DNA from 2 places in the Nocardia iowensis genome. Region 2 is predicted to be linked to the other one. Evidence: riboswitches for the same ligand, from Rfam matches in the RefSeq annotation. Region 2 holds a riboswitch; the other holds the start of a gene.
What was found. Region 2 has a riboswitch for cobalamin ahead of KV110_RS02800 (CbtB domain-containing protein). Riboswitches for the same ligand answer to the same signal wherever they lie in the genome.
Positions count from the first base shown of each region.

Region 1: it holds a riboswitch for cobalamin, as region 2 does, so the genes downstream of both, metE (5-methyltetrahydropteroyltriglutamate--homocysteine S-methyltransferase) here and KV110_RS02800 (CbtB domain-containing protein) in region 2, are expected to answer to the same signal.

Region 1 is NZ_CP078145.1:6,593,725-6,601,111, reverse strand. It holds gene KV110_RS30475 (bifunctional 2-methylcitrate synthase/citrate synthase) at 1-242, shown strand, start outside; gene KV110_RS30470 (SgcJ/EcaC family oxidoreductase) at 340-711, shown strand; gene KV110_RS30465 (hypothetical protein) at 1,031-1,561, opposite strand; gene KV110_RS30460 (TetR/AcrR family transcriptional regulator) at 1,558-2,127, opposite strand; gene metE (5-methyltetrahydropteroyltriglutamate--homocysteine S-methyltransferase) at 2,240-4,540, opposite strand; cobalamin riboswitch at 4,664-4,887, opposite strand; gene KV110_RS30450 (glycosyltransferase family 2 protein) at 5,145-6,020, shown strand; gene KV110_RS30445 (pyruvate carboxylase) at 6,226-7,387, shown strand, end outside.
Region 2 is NZ_CP078145.1:588,600-595,986, reverse strand. It holds gene KV110_RS02835 (hypothetical protein) at 1-200, shown strand, start outside; gene radA (DNA repair protein RadA) at 301-1,713, shown strand; gene KV110_RS02825 (hypothetical protein) at 1,715-2,404, opposite strand; gene KV110_RS02820 (carbonic anhydrase) at 2,527-3,150, opposite strand; gene KV110_RS02815 (HhH-GPD family protein) at 3,241-4,137, shown strand; gene KV110_RS02810 (alpha/beta fold hydrolase) at 4,215-4,961, opposite strand; gene KV110_RS02805 (antibiotic biosynthesis monooxygenase family protein) at 5,073-5,387, shown strand; cobalamin riboswitch at 5,458-5,622, shown strand; gene KV110_RS02800 (CbtB domain-containing protein) at 5,657-5,851, shown strand; gene KV110_RS02795 (CbtA family protein) at 5,842-6,636, shown strand; gene KV110_RS02790 (hypothetical protein) at 6,672-7,163, shown strand; gene KV110_RS02785 (OsmC family peroxiredoxin) at 7,236-7,387, opposite strand, start outside.

The sequences.
Region 1 (7,387 bases), 2.9 Mb from region 2:
ACACCGAACTGGAGCGGGCGATGGCCGAGGCGACCGGCATCAAGCCGAATCTCGACTTCCCGGCGGGTCCGGCCTACTACCTGATGGGCTTCGACATCGAGATGTTCACGCCGATCTTCGTGATGAGCCGGATCACCGGCTGGACCGCGCACATCGTCGAGCAGTCCGCCTCGAATGCGCTGATCCGCCCGCTGTCGGAGTATGTCGGGGTGCCGCAGCGGGAGTTGACCGCCAGCCGCTGAATGTCAAGGCTTTAATACCGAGCAATTGCTTGGTTGAATCGGGATGGCGGTGCGGACGATGCGGTTCGCCCGCCACCAGGAAAGTGAGGCGATGCCAATGCCAAGCCCCGACGAACTCGTCCGCGACATGTGCCGCAGCTGGTCCGATCCCGACCCAGACCGAATCGCCGCCTTCTTCGCCGAAGACGCCGTCTACCACAACATTCCGACCGAGCCCGTGGTCGGCCGCACCGCCATCCGCGACTTCATCGCAGGCTTCCTGACCACCTTCGAGGCCGTCGACTTCGACATCCACCACCAGATCACCGCCGGCAACCTGGTCATGAACGAACGCACCGACACCCTCCGCGGCGCGGGCCACACCATCCCCCTCCCCGTCACCGGCGTCTTCGAAGTAGCGGGCGACACCATCCTCGCCTGGCGCGACTACTTCGACATGGGCGTAATCAACCGAGCCTTCAACCTCTGATCGCCCTCGACCGAACTGGCGTCGGACCGAATTGGTGGATATCAGGGTGGAACCGAATCGGGGTGCTGCGCGTCGAAGGTGGATAGGGGCGATTTATGGAGTGATTCAGGACGTCGAGGAGGGGTTGGTATGGATCGTTGTCCGGGGTGTCATACGGCGTGGCGGCGGGGGATGAGTTCGAAATCGCGGAAGCAGCCGGTTATGCGGGCTGCGGAACCCTGCGAGCGGTACACGTCGCGGCGACGGCAGGCGATTCGGCCGGAGCCTGAATCGGAGTGAGGTGGTGACGGTGCCTCCGGCTGGCGTGGGGGCACCGTCTTCAGTGATCGGTGTCTTCTGGAAGTAGATGTGCGAGAAGGAGTTTGATCAGCAGGACGGGGGCGAACCAGGTCAGTGCGTTGGGAGTGGTGAGGATGCTGGTGGCGACGGTCAGCGCGACGGCGGTGGTGCCGAAGGCGATGGGGCGGCGTAGATCTCGCGGAGCAACGGTGATGAGTACGGCGCCGGACAGCGCCAGGGCGTAGATGACGGCGGCCGTGAACCAGCCGAAGCCGGGGGTGACCAAGGCGAGCAGGAACGGTTGGACGTGGATGGCGACGAAGCCGAGATGGTGCCTCGCGGTTCGTCCCGGCCGATGAAACCAGCGTTTCGCGGCGGTGGTCGCATTGACGACCGCGCCGCCGAAGAGGTCGAAGGCGACGAACGTGACCACGGCGACGCACAGCCAGGACCACTCCGCATCGAGCGCGAGGCCGAAAGCCAGTGCGGCACCGACGAATGCCGTGGCGAAACTCGCCGTTACTTCCCCGCGCGTGGCGTGCGGGGCGATAAGTCGATCGGTGAGATTCATCGGCGGATTCCTTCCACGCAGACCTGCGCTACTGGACCGGCCAGGTCCCGCAGCGACACCTGCGGGTCGACCAAGGCTTGGACGAGGCAACCCTCGATCGCACCGATGATCACCGCGGCATGTCGCTCATCGATGCCGGAACGAAGCTCGCCATCGGACTGCGCCTGCCGCAGCAGATCCGCTATGGCCGAGCGATATTCGCGATACATCGCCGCCAAATCGAATGGCGGATTGGCCGCCCACACATCCAGCAGGACGCGGGCATGGTCGGGGTGGTCGGCCAGCAGCCCGATCGTTCCGTGCACCAGTCTGGTCAGGCGGTCCAGCGCTGTTCCGGTACCCAACTCGGCCAGCACCTGCCCCGAGCGGGTGATGTAACTATCGAAAGCGCCCGTCAGCAACGCATCCCGGCTGTCGAAATACAGATACACACTGCCCTTGGCGATGCCCGCTTCGACGGCGACATCCTCGATGCGGGTGGCGGCGAAGCCTTTACGCGCGAATACCCGCACCGCGGCATCGAGGATTTCTTCTCGGCGGGCGGCCCGGTCCACTCTCTTCGGCATGGTCCGATTATGAATGACCGGTCAGTCATAATCAATGGCGTGCCCGTCGAACTTCAGCACCCCCTCCGTGCATCCGGAGGGGGTGCTGAATGTCAATGATCAGCGCACGAGATCAGCGCACAGCGGCCGCCGCGGCAACCATGTTGCGCAGTGACGCTTCCACCTCGGCCCGCCCGCGAGTCTTCAGCCCGCAGTCGGGATTGACCCACAACCGTTCGGCCGGAACGGCTTTCAGCGCCGCGCGCAGCGAAGTGGTGATCTCCTCCACACTGGGCACCCGGGGCGAATGGATGTCGTAGACACCCGGCCCGACGCCGAGGTCGAAGCCCGCCGCATTGAGGTCGTCGAGCACCTCCATCCGCGAGCGCGCCGCCTCGATCGACGTCACGTCGGCGTCCAGCCCGGCGATCGCATCGATCACCTCGCCGAACTCCGAGTAGCACAGGTGGGTGTGTACCTGGGTGGCGTCCGAGACGCCCGAGGTGGCGAGCCGGAACGCCTGCACCGACCAGTCGAGATAGGCCTGCTGATCGGTCTTGCGTAGCGGCAGCAGTTCGCGCAGCGCCGGTTCGTCGACCTGGATGATCCGGATGCCCGCGCCCTGCAGATCGACCGTCTCGTCCCGGATCGCCAGCGCCACCTGCCGCGCCGAATCGCCGAGCGGCTGGTCGTCGCGAACAAACGACCAGGCCAGGATCGTCACCGGTCCGGTGAGCATGCCCTTGACCGGCTTGTCCGTGAGCGACTGGGCGTAGCTGATCCAGTCGACGGTCATCGGCGTCCGCCGCGCCACGTCGCCGAACAGGATCGGCGGTCGCACGCAGCGGGTGCCGTAGGACTGCACCCAGCCCTGCTCGGTGGCGGCGAAGCCGTCGAGCTGTTCGGCGAAGTACTGCACCATGTCGTTGCGCTCCGGCTCGCCGTGCACGAGCACGTCCAGGCCCAGCTCCTCCTGCAGCGCAATGACATCGGCGACTTCCGCGCGCATCCGGAGGACGTACTCGGCCTGATCGATCTCGCCCTTGCGCAGTGCCGCCCTGGCCAACCGGATCGCCGAGGTCTGCGGATACGAGCCGATGGTCGTGGTCGGCAGCGGCGGCAAGTGCAACCGATCCTGTTGCAGCACCCGGCGTTGCTCGGCGGGTGCGCGCCGGATCGCGTCCGGGCCGAGCGTGGCCAGCCTGGCTCGCACCTGCGCATCATTGAGTCGAGGATCGGCCTGCCGTGCCGTCAAGGCGGCACGCGCCTCGGCCAATTCGGCGCTGATCGCCTCTGGTCCCGCGGTCAGTCCGGTCGCCAGCAGCCGCACCTCGGCCACCTTCTCGGTGCCGAACGCCAGCCACGATCGCAGCCGCTCGTCCAGCCCGGTCTCCGCCGCCAGTGTGTACGGCACATGCAGCAGCGAGCAGGAGGTCGAAACCGCCACCGACGCGGCGCAACCCAGCAGCGTGCCCAGCGTGGACAGCACGCGATCGAGATCGGCGCGCCACACATTGCGTCCGTCGACCACGCCGGCCACCAGCAGCTTGCCCGCCAGCGCCGGTACGGCGGCGACGTCGGAAACGCCGGTGCCGGAGGTGAAGTCGAGCGCGACGCCCTCGACGTCGGTGCTCGCCAGCGCGGTGAGCGCGGCATCGGGATGGCCGAAGTAGGTCGCGACCAGGATCGCGGGTCGCTCCGCTGTGGCGGACAGCTCGGTGTAAGTGCTTCGTACCAGGTCGATTTCGGTATCGGTGAGATCGGTGACCAGCACCGGCTCATCGATCTGCACCCAGTCGATCCCGGCCTCGGCCAGTAGCCGGAGCAGCTCGCGATACAACGGCACCAGCTCGGCGAGCCGGTCCAGCGCCGCACCCCCGGTGGCCTTGGCGAGTTTCAGGAAGGTGATCGGACCGACCACCACCGGTCGGGCGGGCACGCCGAGCGCGAGCGCCTCGCGCACTTCGTGCAGCAACTTCTCCGGATTCAGCGAGAACTCGGTGTCCGCGCCGATTTCCGGCACCAGGTAGTGATAGTTGGTGTCGAACCACTTGGTCATCTCCAGTGGTTCCACGGTGTCGGTGCCGCGTGCGGCGGCGAAGTACCGGTCCAGGGGATCGGCGATCCCGGCCACCCGCTGCGGCAGCGCGCCGAGCAGCAGGGCCGTGTCGAGCACCTGGTCGTAGTACGAGAAGGTGCCAACGGGTATCGAATCCAGGCCCGCCGCTTGCAGTTCGGCGAATTGGGCGTGCCGCAGGTCGCGCGCCACGGCGTGTAGCTGTTCGGCGACGATCTTGCCTGCCCAGTAGGCCTCGGTGGCGCGCTTGAGCTCGCGCCGCGGTCCGACTCTAGGTAGCCCGAGAACCGTTGCGGTGAACGGTGTCTGATGTACAACAGTCACGATGTCTCTCCAGTGCTGGGGGTCGTGAGCCATCGCCTTACGGGCTTTCGCGGGCTACCGGATGAGACGTCGGAGAATCCCGCCAAGGGAGCCCCGACATATCAGCACTGGTAGAACCGCGCGCCCAGATCCACGAGGCGGTGGCCGCCGGATACGGCGTATCCGACACGGCTGGCAGGTCTTCGGACTCACAGGCACCGGCCTTGTCGGCCTGCTCCGGCACGGGCCGGAGCTTTCCTACTGGCCGTCGCTTCCCGGGTGTTGCGCCCAGTGCGTGTGACGGCGGTCGTTCCTGCTCACCGCTGCGGGACAGTCCCGGATTCCCACCGGGTTCCCTCTCGTTCGCCCGCCCTTTCGGGGCCGACGAACTCGACTCCGCTGCGCGACGACGGGGCTCCATCTCGTACGCGCACCGGTGAACCAGCTGCACCTACGAGCATAGGACGCCGGGCGCCGGACCGGTGCGACCGGGCGGGCGTGCCGTTGGCTGCCATCATTTTTCGATCAGGGACTGATCATGCGTCCAGGTCTGTGAGGAAGCCCACGGAAGTGGGGTGTTCCCCAAGTTTCTCAGTTTCGCTTAAGGTTGTGCCCTCGGGGGAGGGCTCCCGCGTGGGGATCGATTGCAGGAGAGCTTGTGGTAACTGAACGGTCGGTCTCGATCGTCATTCCAACGTACATCGGGACGGCCGAAGGCCGGGATCTGCTCGATGTGCAACTAGACGCGTTGACGCGTCAAGATTATTCGGGTGAATTCGATGTCGTCATTGCCGACAACGGTTCTCCCACCGAGGTCAAAAGCCATATCGAGAATCATCCGCTGCGAGATCGCCTGACGCTCCGTTATGTCGATGCGTCCGGGACGTCCGGTGCCGCGTTCGCGCGAAACGTCGGTGCGGACAACGCGACGGGTGAGATCCTGCTGTTCTGCGATCACGACGACCGTGTGTACCCGAATTGGGTCAGCCGCATGGTCGCGTTCCTCGACGAGGGCTACGACCTGACTTGCTCTGCCGTCGAAGGTGATTCGCTCAACACCGACAATCCGCGACACGTCGCGAACATCCCCGCTCCGGACAAATTCCAACCGGCGGGCGTTTACGCACCTGTGATCGTCGGGACGAGCATGGCGTGCCGCGCGGAGGTATATCGGAAGCTCGGCGGGCAGGACGTCAGCTACGCCGCCAACGAAGACCTCGAATTCGGCTGGCGCGCCCACCGCGAGGGATATCGTCTCGGGTATCTGGCCGAGGCACTCGTCGCCTACCGATACCGCCAGGGTTTCCGCCCCGGCTATCGGCAGGGCCGCAGCCGTGGTATCGGCTTGGCGCGACTGAATGCCGAATTCCCGAACAATGGTTTGCCGGAAATTCATCTGCCCGAGGTTTTGCTGCGCATGATTCGCCTGCCATTCGCGCGTGGATTGGTCGGCGAGGAACGCGGCCTGATGATTGGTCTCGCCGTCGGCCAGTTCCGCGGCGGGCTCAGGCATCGCACGCTGCACTGGGTGTAAGAGGTCCCTGCGCCTTCGCCCCGGCCGTGCGTCACGCACGGCCGGGGCTGCCCGTTATGCGCACCTCCGCCGCCGCGACGCCGCCCCGCCGCATGTGACGTGCCGGTGAACGCATCTTCGCAACGCTGCTAGAGGTCGTTGTGAAGATGCTTGCGAAGGGCCCTTCCGTGTCTGTGCGGCGGGCTCCGCCGGGTACCTTAGGCCAATGTTCACGAAAGTCTTGGTTGCCAACCGCGGTGAGATCGCCATCAGGGCCTTCCGTGCGGCCTACGAACTCGGCATCGGGACGGTGGCCGTCTTCCCGTACGAGGACCGCAATTCTGTCCACCGGATGAAGGCGGCCGAGTCCTACCAGATCGGTGAACCAGGCCATCCCGTCCGGGCCTACCTGTCGATCGACGCGATCATCGACGCCGCCAAGTCGGCAGGCGCCGACGCCGTCTACCCCGGGTACGGCTTCCTGTCCGAGAATCCGGACCTGGCGGCCGCCTGCGCCCGCGAGGGCATCACCTTCATCGGCCCGTCCGCGGCCGTGCTCGAGCTCGCGGGCAACAAGGCGCGGGCCATCGCGGCGGCCAAGGCGGCCGGGCTGCCGGTGCTGCGCTCCAGCGCGCCGTCCGCGGACGTGGACGAGTTGGTAACCGCGTCGCAGGACCTGGACTACCCGATCTTCGTCAAGGCGGTCGCGGGTGGCGGCGGGCGCGGCATGCGCCGGGTCGCCGATGCCGCGCAGCTGCGCGAGTCCATCGAGGCCGCGTCGCGTGAGGCCGAGTCGGCGTTCGGCGATCCGACGGTGTTCCTCGAGCAGGCCGTGGTGAATCCGCGCCACATCGAGGTACAGATCCTGGCCGACCAGCAGGGCAACGTGATGCACCTGTTCGAGCGCGACTGTTCGGTGCAGCGCAGGCACCAGAAGGTGATCGAGCTGGCGCCCGCGCCGAACCTGGATCCGGCACTGCGCGAACGCATTTGCGCCGACGCCGTGGCCTTCGCCAAGGAGATCGGCTACAGCTGCGCCGGCACCGTCGAGTTCCTGCTCGACGAACGCGGCAACCACGTCTTCATCGAGATGAACCCGCGCATCCAGGTCGAGCACACGGTGACCGAGGAGATCACCGACGTGGACCTGGTGCAGTCGCAGCTGCGCATCGCGGCGGGGGAGGCCCTCGAACAGCTCGGCCTCAGTCAGGACACGGTCGCCATCCGCGGCGCCGCGATGCAGTGCCGGATCACCACCGAGGACCCGAACAACGGCTTCCGGCCCGACACCGGCCGCATCACCGCCTACCGCACGCCGGGTGGCGCGGGCATCCGGCTGGACGGCGGCGCCAACCTCGGCGCGGAGATCGGCGCCTACTTCGACTCGA
Region 2 (7,387 bases):
CGGCGGCCAATCCGATCCTGATCGAGATCACCGACCTGGCCAAGGACATCACCCCCGGTCTCACCTACACCGTGGCATTCAACTTCAAGCAGAACGGCACCGTTCAGGTTCAGGTGCCGGTCGACGCGGGCCTCGCCGCCGAGCGGCACGAGTCCGACAAGTCCGGCGCGGCCGAGGTCGAGCACAAGGGCGGACACTGATCGTCTAGCCCCCTTACGAAAACGGCTGCCGCACCCGACGGTGCGGCAGCCGTTCGCGTTGGCGGCGGTGTTTGTCGGATGCGGTACGTAAGGTGCGCGTGTGGCAAAGACCAGGTCGATCTTCCGGTGCTCCGCCTGCACGCACGAGGTCGCCAAGTGGGTAGGCAAGTGCCCCGACTGCGGGGCGTGGGGCACCGTCGACGAGGTGGCCGTCGCCGCGACGGGTGCGGGCGCTCCCGCCCGGCGCGCGATGCTGCCGAGCACCGCCGCCGCCCCCATCTCCACCATCGATTCCCAGATCACCAGGGCGCAGCCGACCGGGGTCAGTGAACTGGACCGGGTGCTCGGCGGCGGTGTGGTCCCCGGCTCGGTGGTGCTGCTGTCCGGCGAGCCCGGTGTCGGCAAGTCGACCCTGCTGCTCGAGGTCGCCCACCGGTGGGCCCGGCAAAACGCGGCGAAATCGCTGTATGTCACGGCGGAGGAATCGGCCGGACAGGTGCGGCTGCGCGCCGACCGCACCGGCGCGGTGCACGAGCGGGTGTATCTCGCCGCCGAATCCGATCTCTCGATCGTGCTCGGGCATGTCGAGCAGGTGCGGCCGACGCTACTGGTGGTCGACTCCGTACAGACCATGCTCGCGCCCGAGGTGGACGGCGTGATCGGCGGCGTCACCCAGGTGCGCGCGGTGACCTCCGCGCTGACCTCGCTGGCCAAGGCGAGCGGCATCGCCGTGCTGCTGGTCGGGCACGTCACCAAGGACGGCAATGTGGCGGGCCCGCGCACGCTGGAACATCTCGTCGACGTGGTGTTGCAGTTCGAGGGCGACAAGAACTCGGCGCTGCGCATGGTGCGCGGCATCAAGAACCGGTTCGGCAGCGCCGACGAGGTCGGCTGTTTCGAGCTGCACGAGGACGGCATCGCCTGCGTCGACGACCCGTCCGGGCTGTTCCTGCACCACCGCACCGATTCGGTGCCAGGCACGGCGGTCACCGTGGCGATGGACGGCAAACGGCCGCTCGTCGCCGAGGTGCAGGGCCTGACGGTGGAAACCGAGATTCCGAACCCGCGCCGCGCGGTCAGCGGCCTCGACTACAACCGGGTGGCAATGGTGCTCGCCGTGCTGCAGAGCCGAGGCAAGGTGTTCCTCGGCAAGTCCGACGTGTACGCCGCGACGGTCGGCGGCATGCGGCTGCTGGAGCCCGCCGCCGACCTGGCCATCACCCTCGCCATCGCCAGCGCCAACTCCGAGGTGGCGATTCCGGCGGGCTGGGTGATCCTCGGCGAGGTCGGCTTGGCCGGTGAGGTACGCAAGGTCACCGGACTCGAACGCAGGCTGGCGGAGGCCGAACGCCTCGGCTTCACCACCGCGTTGGTGCCGCCCGGTTACGCACCGCTCAAACGTGGCGGCATGAAGATCCACGAGGTCGCCGACGTCCGGTCGGCCATCCGGATCTCCGGCACGAGAAAACGCCGGGTGCCGAAGGAGGCGAAGGAAGTGGCACCGGATTTCTAGCTCAGGCGGGTGTCAGGTTGAACGGTTCGGGCGAGCTGTGCAGGGAGCCGAACTGAGCCGTGACCTGATAGGCGCCAGCGGGAACGGGCACCCGCTCGCCGACACAGCCCTGCTGCGAGGTCGTGCCCGACCAGCGCACCGTGAACAACGCCTGCTCACCGGGTTTCAGGTTGCGCGCGTTCGACTCGTCGACGGGCGAGCAATCCGAACTCGTCCAGAACTTGCGCTGGCCGTCCAACGACAACACCGAGGCCTGGATCTGCGCCAGGTTCATATCCCGCTGGCACTGCACGCTGGAGATATTGGTGATGACGATCCGGAAGTTCGGCTGTTCGCCGACCCGATAGGTCGGCTGGTCCACACTGATCTTGATAGCCAGCGACTGATCGGGACACTGCCCCGCCGCCGCGACCGGTTCGGCCGAGGTCGATGTGGCGCTGCTCGACGGGGCCTGCGTGCTGGATTCGCTGGTACCCGCGGCCTTCGCCGTCGAGACCTCGGCGGCCTTGCTCGTCGTCGTGGACGACGCACCGGCCGCGACGGGCTTGGAGTCACCGGGCGAGTCACCGCCGCGGGAGACCGTCAGCACCAGCCAGACGACCAGCGCCAGCGCCACGACCAGGGCGCCGAACGCCAATGCGCGACGACGCCAATAGATCTCCGGTGGCAGCGGTCCATTCGGTTCCAGCACGCCTCAACGGTAAGGGCACGATCGGGCGCAACGACTCATGCTCCCGGCGTGTCGGACCGGAATACGCGATTGTGGCGAGTAAATTCCGGCCCGCACGCTGGGGAAACTCCGACGACCCCGGTTCAGGCCAGCTCGCCGATGTTGCCGACGACACGCTGCAACTTCACCCTGCCATCGGCGAGCTTGTATGTGACACAGGCGATCGCGCAATCACCGGTCGCGACGCGCTGCGAGATGATCATCGACCGCTGCATGAGCAGCCTGCTCGTCTCCACCACGTGCCTGGCCTCCAAATCGTCCACGGTGGACAGACCCTCCCTGCGGCCGATCAGAATGGACGGCGTGACCCGCTCGACCACGCTGCGAATGAAGCCGCCGGGCACTTCCCCGCCGTCCAGCGCGTCGATGGTGGCCTTCACCGCGCCGCAGCTGTCGTGCCCGAGCACCACGATGAGCGGGACGTCGAGCACCTGCACGCCGTACTCGATCGAACCGAGTACCGAGCTGTCGACCACGTGGCCGGCGGTGCGTACCACGAACATGTCGCCGAGACCTTGGTCGAAAATCAACTCGGCGGCGACCCGAGAGTCACCGCAGCCGAACAGGATCGCGGACGGTTCCTGGCCACCGACAAGCTTGGCTCGGTCGACGGCGCCCTGGCTAGGATGCAGCAGCGTGCCGTTGACGAAGCGCTCGTTGCCTTCCCGCAAAGATTTCCAGGCACTGATCGGGTTGGAAGCTCGCATACCGACCATTGTGCACAACGCCTGCGTTACCAGCGAGTTCGCATGGTTACAGCTCGGCAAATCTCAACCGGCAGCAGTAGGACAGGAACAGTGAGGAAAGCACCGAACAGCGTCGACGCCGACGTGTTGCTCGACTGGTATCAGGAGACCGCGCGCGACCTGCCGTGGCGCCGCCCCGGAGTCAGCGCGTGGCAGATCCTGATGAGCGAGATCATGCTGCAGCAGACGCCGGTGGTCCGGGTCGAGCCGATCTGGCGGGAGTGGGTGGCGCGCTGGCCGGTGCCGTCGGCGATGGCGGCGTCGTCGCAGGCCGAGGTGTTGCGCGCGTGGGGCAAGCTCGGCTATCCGCGTCGCGCGCTGCGGTTGCACGAGTGCGCGCGGGTGCTCGCCGCCGAGCACGGCGATGAGGTGCCCACCGATGTCGATGTGCTGCTGAGTCTGCCCGGCATCGGGGCGTACACGGCGCGGGCGGTGGCGTGTTTCGCCTACGGGCAACGGGTTCCGGTGGTCGACACCAATGTTCGCCGCGTGGTCGCCCGCGCCGTGCACGGGCGGGCGGAGGCGGGCAACCCGTCGGCACGCGATCTGCCGGAGACGGAAGCTCTACTGCCGCAACAGATCGACCGGGCCGCGGTGTTTTCCGCCGCGCTGATGGAACTGGGTGCGACGGTATGCACCGCCCGTACGCCGGACTGTTCCCGCTGCCCGCTGCCGAGCTGCGCGTGGGTCACCGCGGGCCGCCCGGTCTCCGAGGTGGTGCGCCGCACGCAGAAATACGAGGGCACCGACCGCCAAGCTCGCGGCCGCCTGCTCGACGTCCTGCGCGGCGCGACCGGTCCCGTCGAGCGAGTTCGCCTCGACCTCGCCTGGCCGCGCGACCCCGGCCAGCGCGCCCGCGCCCTCGACTCGCTACTCGTCGACGGCCTGATCGAGCAGACCGTCGACGGACTCTTCGCCCTCGCAGGCGAGGGCGGCACCGCGCTCTGACCCGAAGAGCCGCAAAGCTTTTCGGCTTTCCGCGGACGGGATCATCTGAGATCTGGTGCGCGCGAGGGCAAAAGCGGCTAGGGGTTGAGCACGCGGCGGAGGAAGCGCTCGACCTCGGCGCGGTAGCGCTCGGGTTGGTCGTCGTGCACGAGATGTGCTGCGCCCGAGACGAGTACGTGCTCGGCGTCGGGATGCGTTTCGGCCATCCGGCGCATCTGACCGGGCGGGGTGATGGTGTGTTCACCTTCGAGCAGCAGCGCGGGTACCCGGACGGCATGCCACTGTGGCCAGAAGTCGCGACTCCCCCACTCCTCCGAGATGTCGCGGAACGTCGCGACCGAGCCGTGTAGCCGGTAACCATCCGGACCGTGCTCGAACGAGTTGAGGAAGTACCGACCGGCGACCGGACCGAAAAAGTCGAGCACGGCGTCCGCGTCCGGAAACGGTTGCGGCCACGCCTCGATCATCGCCGCCCAGTTCGCCGCCGTGCGGCCGGTGAAATCCGGGGCGATGTCCTCGACCACCAGCGCGCGCACCCGATCGGGATGGGTCGCGGCGAACACCCAGCCGTGCAGCGCGCCCATCGAATGCCCGATCACCACCATGGGTTCGGTGATGCCCGCGGTCGCGGCGGCCAGGTCGGCAACAAATGCCTCGGTGGTCAACTCGTCCGGCGCCGGTCTGCCGTGCCCGGCGGCGTCGAACGTGTAGATGTGGCCGTACCCACGCAGCCAGGCCAGCTGATCGTGCCAGGTCCGGGCACTGCCCATCAGTCCGTGCAGCAGCAGGATCGGCACTCCCGCTCCGCCTTCGTCGTGCAACACCGTGTTGATTGTGCCGCGCCGCCGCGCGCCGTGTTCGCGGCCCCCTCGATCTCGCACGGTGCTCGACGGCCTCGCGCTCCGCGGTCGCCCGAGCGCCGTATTGTCGAGCCCATGGCTGTTGTGAAGATCAACGCGATCGAGGTTCCCGAGGGCGCTGGCCCCGAATTGGAAAAGCGGTTCGCCCACAGTGCGCACGCTGTCGAGGGTTCGCCGGGGTTCCTCGGCTTCCAGTTGCTCCGGCCGGTCGCCGGTGAGAAGCGGTACTTCGTTGTCACCCAGTGGGATTCGGAAGAAGCGTTCGCCGCGTGGCGGGACGGGCCCGCGCGCGAGGCACACGCGGGTGAGCGGCAGAAGCCGGTCTCGACGGGCGCGTCGCTGCTGGAATTCGAGGTCGTCCTCGACGTGACCGCGAAGTCTGCGGACTGACGAAACCGACGCCAGCCAGGAAGTTCATCCGCGTCGGCGACTCGCCCGACGCCGGGACGCGATACCCGCTGGTCATGTTGACGGCAGGTGCCTCCAGGTGTCACAGTTCGAAGGACAAAACGCGAGGGTGATGCGGTAATCCGGTGTGATTCCGGAGCGGTCGCGCCACTGTGTTCCATGCATCGAGTTCGTGGGTGCCGGACAGCCAGACACCGGCACCTTCGCGCCCACCATTCGACGGGGACGCGCATCCCCTCAGGAGGACTCGCATGGCTATCGCGCATTCGCCGAGCCGGGCAACCGATTCACTCGCCACTGTGCTGGTCACGGTAGGTGTCGTTCTTCTCGCACTGCTCACGCTGTACCTGGTCGGCTTCGATCAGGGCGCCATCTCGCGCAGCGGGATGTACATGCACGAGCTGATGCACGACGGACGCCACCTGCTGGGGCTCCCGTGCCACTGATCGGTTCACTGAAAACCCTCCTACTCCGCGGACTCCTGGCAGGCCTCATAGCGGGTCTGCTCGCCGCGACAGTCGGCTACTTCATCGGCGAACCGAAGGTCGATGCCGCCATCGCCATCGAGGAAGCCGGTTCCGCTCCCGCGGATCATCCGCACGGCGCGGAACCGGAGGCGACAGGCGGACATTCGCACGGCGACGAGGAAGAACCACTGGTCAGCAGGACCGGCCAGAAGGCGGGCCAGTTCCTCGCGCTCGGTCTCGCTGGCCTTGCGCTCGGCGCGATCTACGCCTCAATCGCGCACTTCGCGCGGCGCTACACCACGCTGTCCGGGCCGAAGCTCGCGCTGGCCCTCGGAATCGGCGGCTGGGCGGCGATCGTCGCGGTGCCGTTCTTCAAATATCCAGCTAACCCGCCCGCGGTCGGTGATCCGGACACGATCAATGAACGCACCCTGCTGTGGGTCGCGGCGGTGCTGCTCGGCCTCGCGGCCGTCGGTGCGGGCGTGTACGTCTACAAGCTGTTGCGCGCTCAGCTGAGCATGCTGCGACTGATCGCCGGGATCGCCGCGTTCGTCCTCGTCACCACGGTGGGCTACATCCTGTTGCCCGGCGTGAACGAGGTGAAGGCGGACTTCCCCGCCAGTCTGCTGTGGGAGTTCCGGGTGTCGTCGCTGGCCGAGACCGCGACGCTGTGGGCCTGCCTGGCCCTCGGCTTCGCCGCGCTCACCGAATTCGCCACGCGCACTGATACTCCGGTACGAGAGTCGATCGCTACCGCGGGCTGATCCGCGTCCGGAAGACGAAGGGCAGTGTCGGTGGCATGACCGACACTGCCTTTTCCGTCTGGCCCGCACCGCTTCGTTCCGGCGCTGCGCGTACGCCGCCGCGCGCCGTCCACGTCGCCTTCGTCGGCCTCGTCGTCGCGCTGCTCGCCGGGGTCGGCGAGGCAATCGTGCGGGCGGCCGCGATGCTGGAACGCGCGGAGGCCGACATCGCCGGGCTGAGCACCGGGCTCGCCATGCGGCTCGGCATCTACCTGGTTGTGCTCTTCGTCGCCATCCGGATGACGCACGGCGCGCGCTGGGCCCGCATCCTGCTCACCTTCGGCATCGGCGTGCTCGGCCTGCTGTCTCTGATCATCGAACCGTTGGCGGCACTGCTGTCCGCCGACAAGTTCGGCGACCTCTTCACCGGCCTCACCGCCGAATCCGCGGTGATCGGACTGTTCCGGACGATCCACATCGTCGCGGTGCTGATCGCCATCCCGGCGATGTACCACCCCGCTGCCCGCCGCTACTTTCGCCAGCGGTAATGCCCGGCCCCTCGCGCGCTGAACGAGAGACCGGGCATCAAAGATCCAGCCGAGAACTGGACGGTTCCGGCGCTACGCGAGAGCCGCGTCGAGGGTGATCTGGTCGACTCCGGCGAGGGCCTTGCTGACCGGGCAGCCCGCCTTGGCGGCCTCGGCCGCGGCGGCGAAGGCGTCGGCGTCGACGCCGGGGACCCGGCCGCGCACGGTCAGCTTGATGTCGGTGA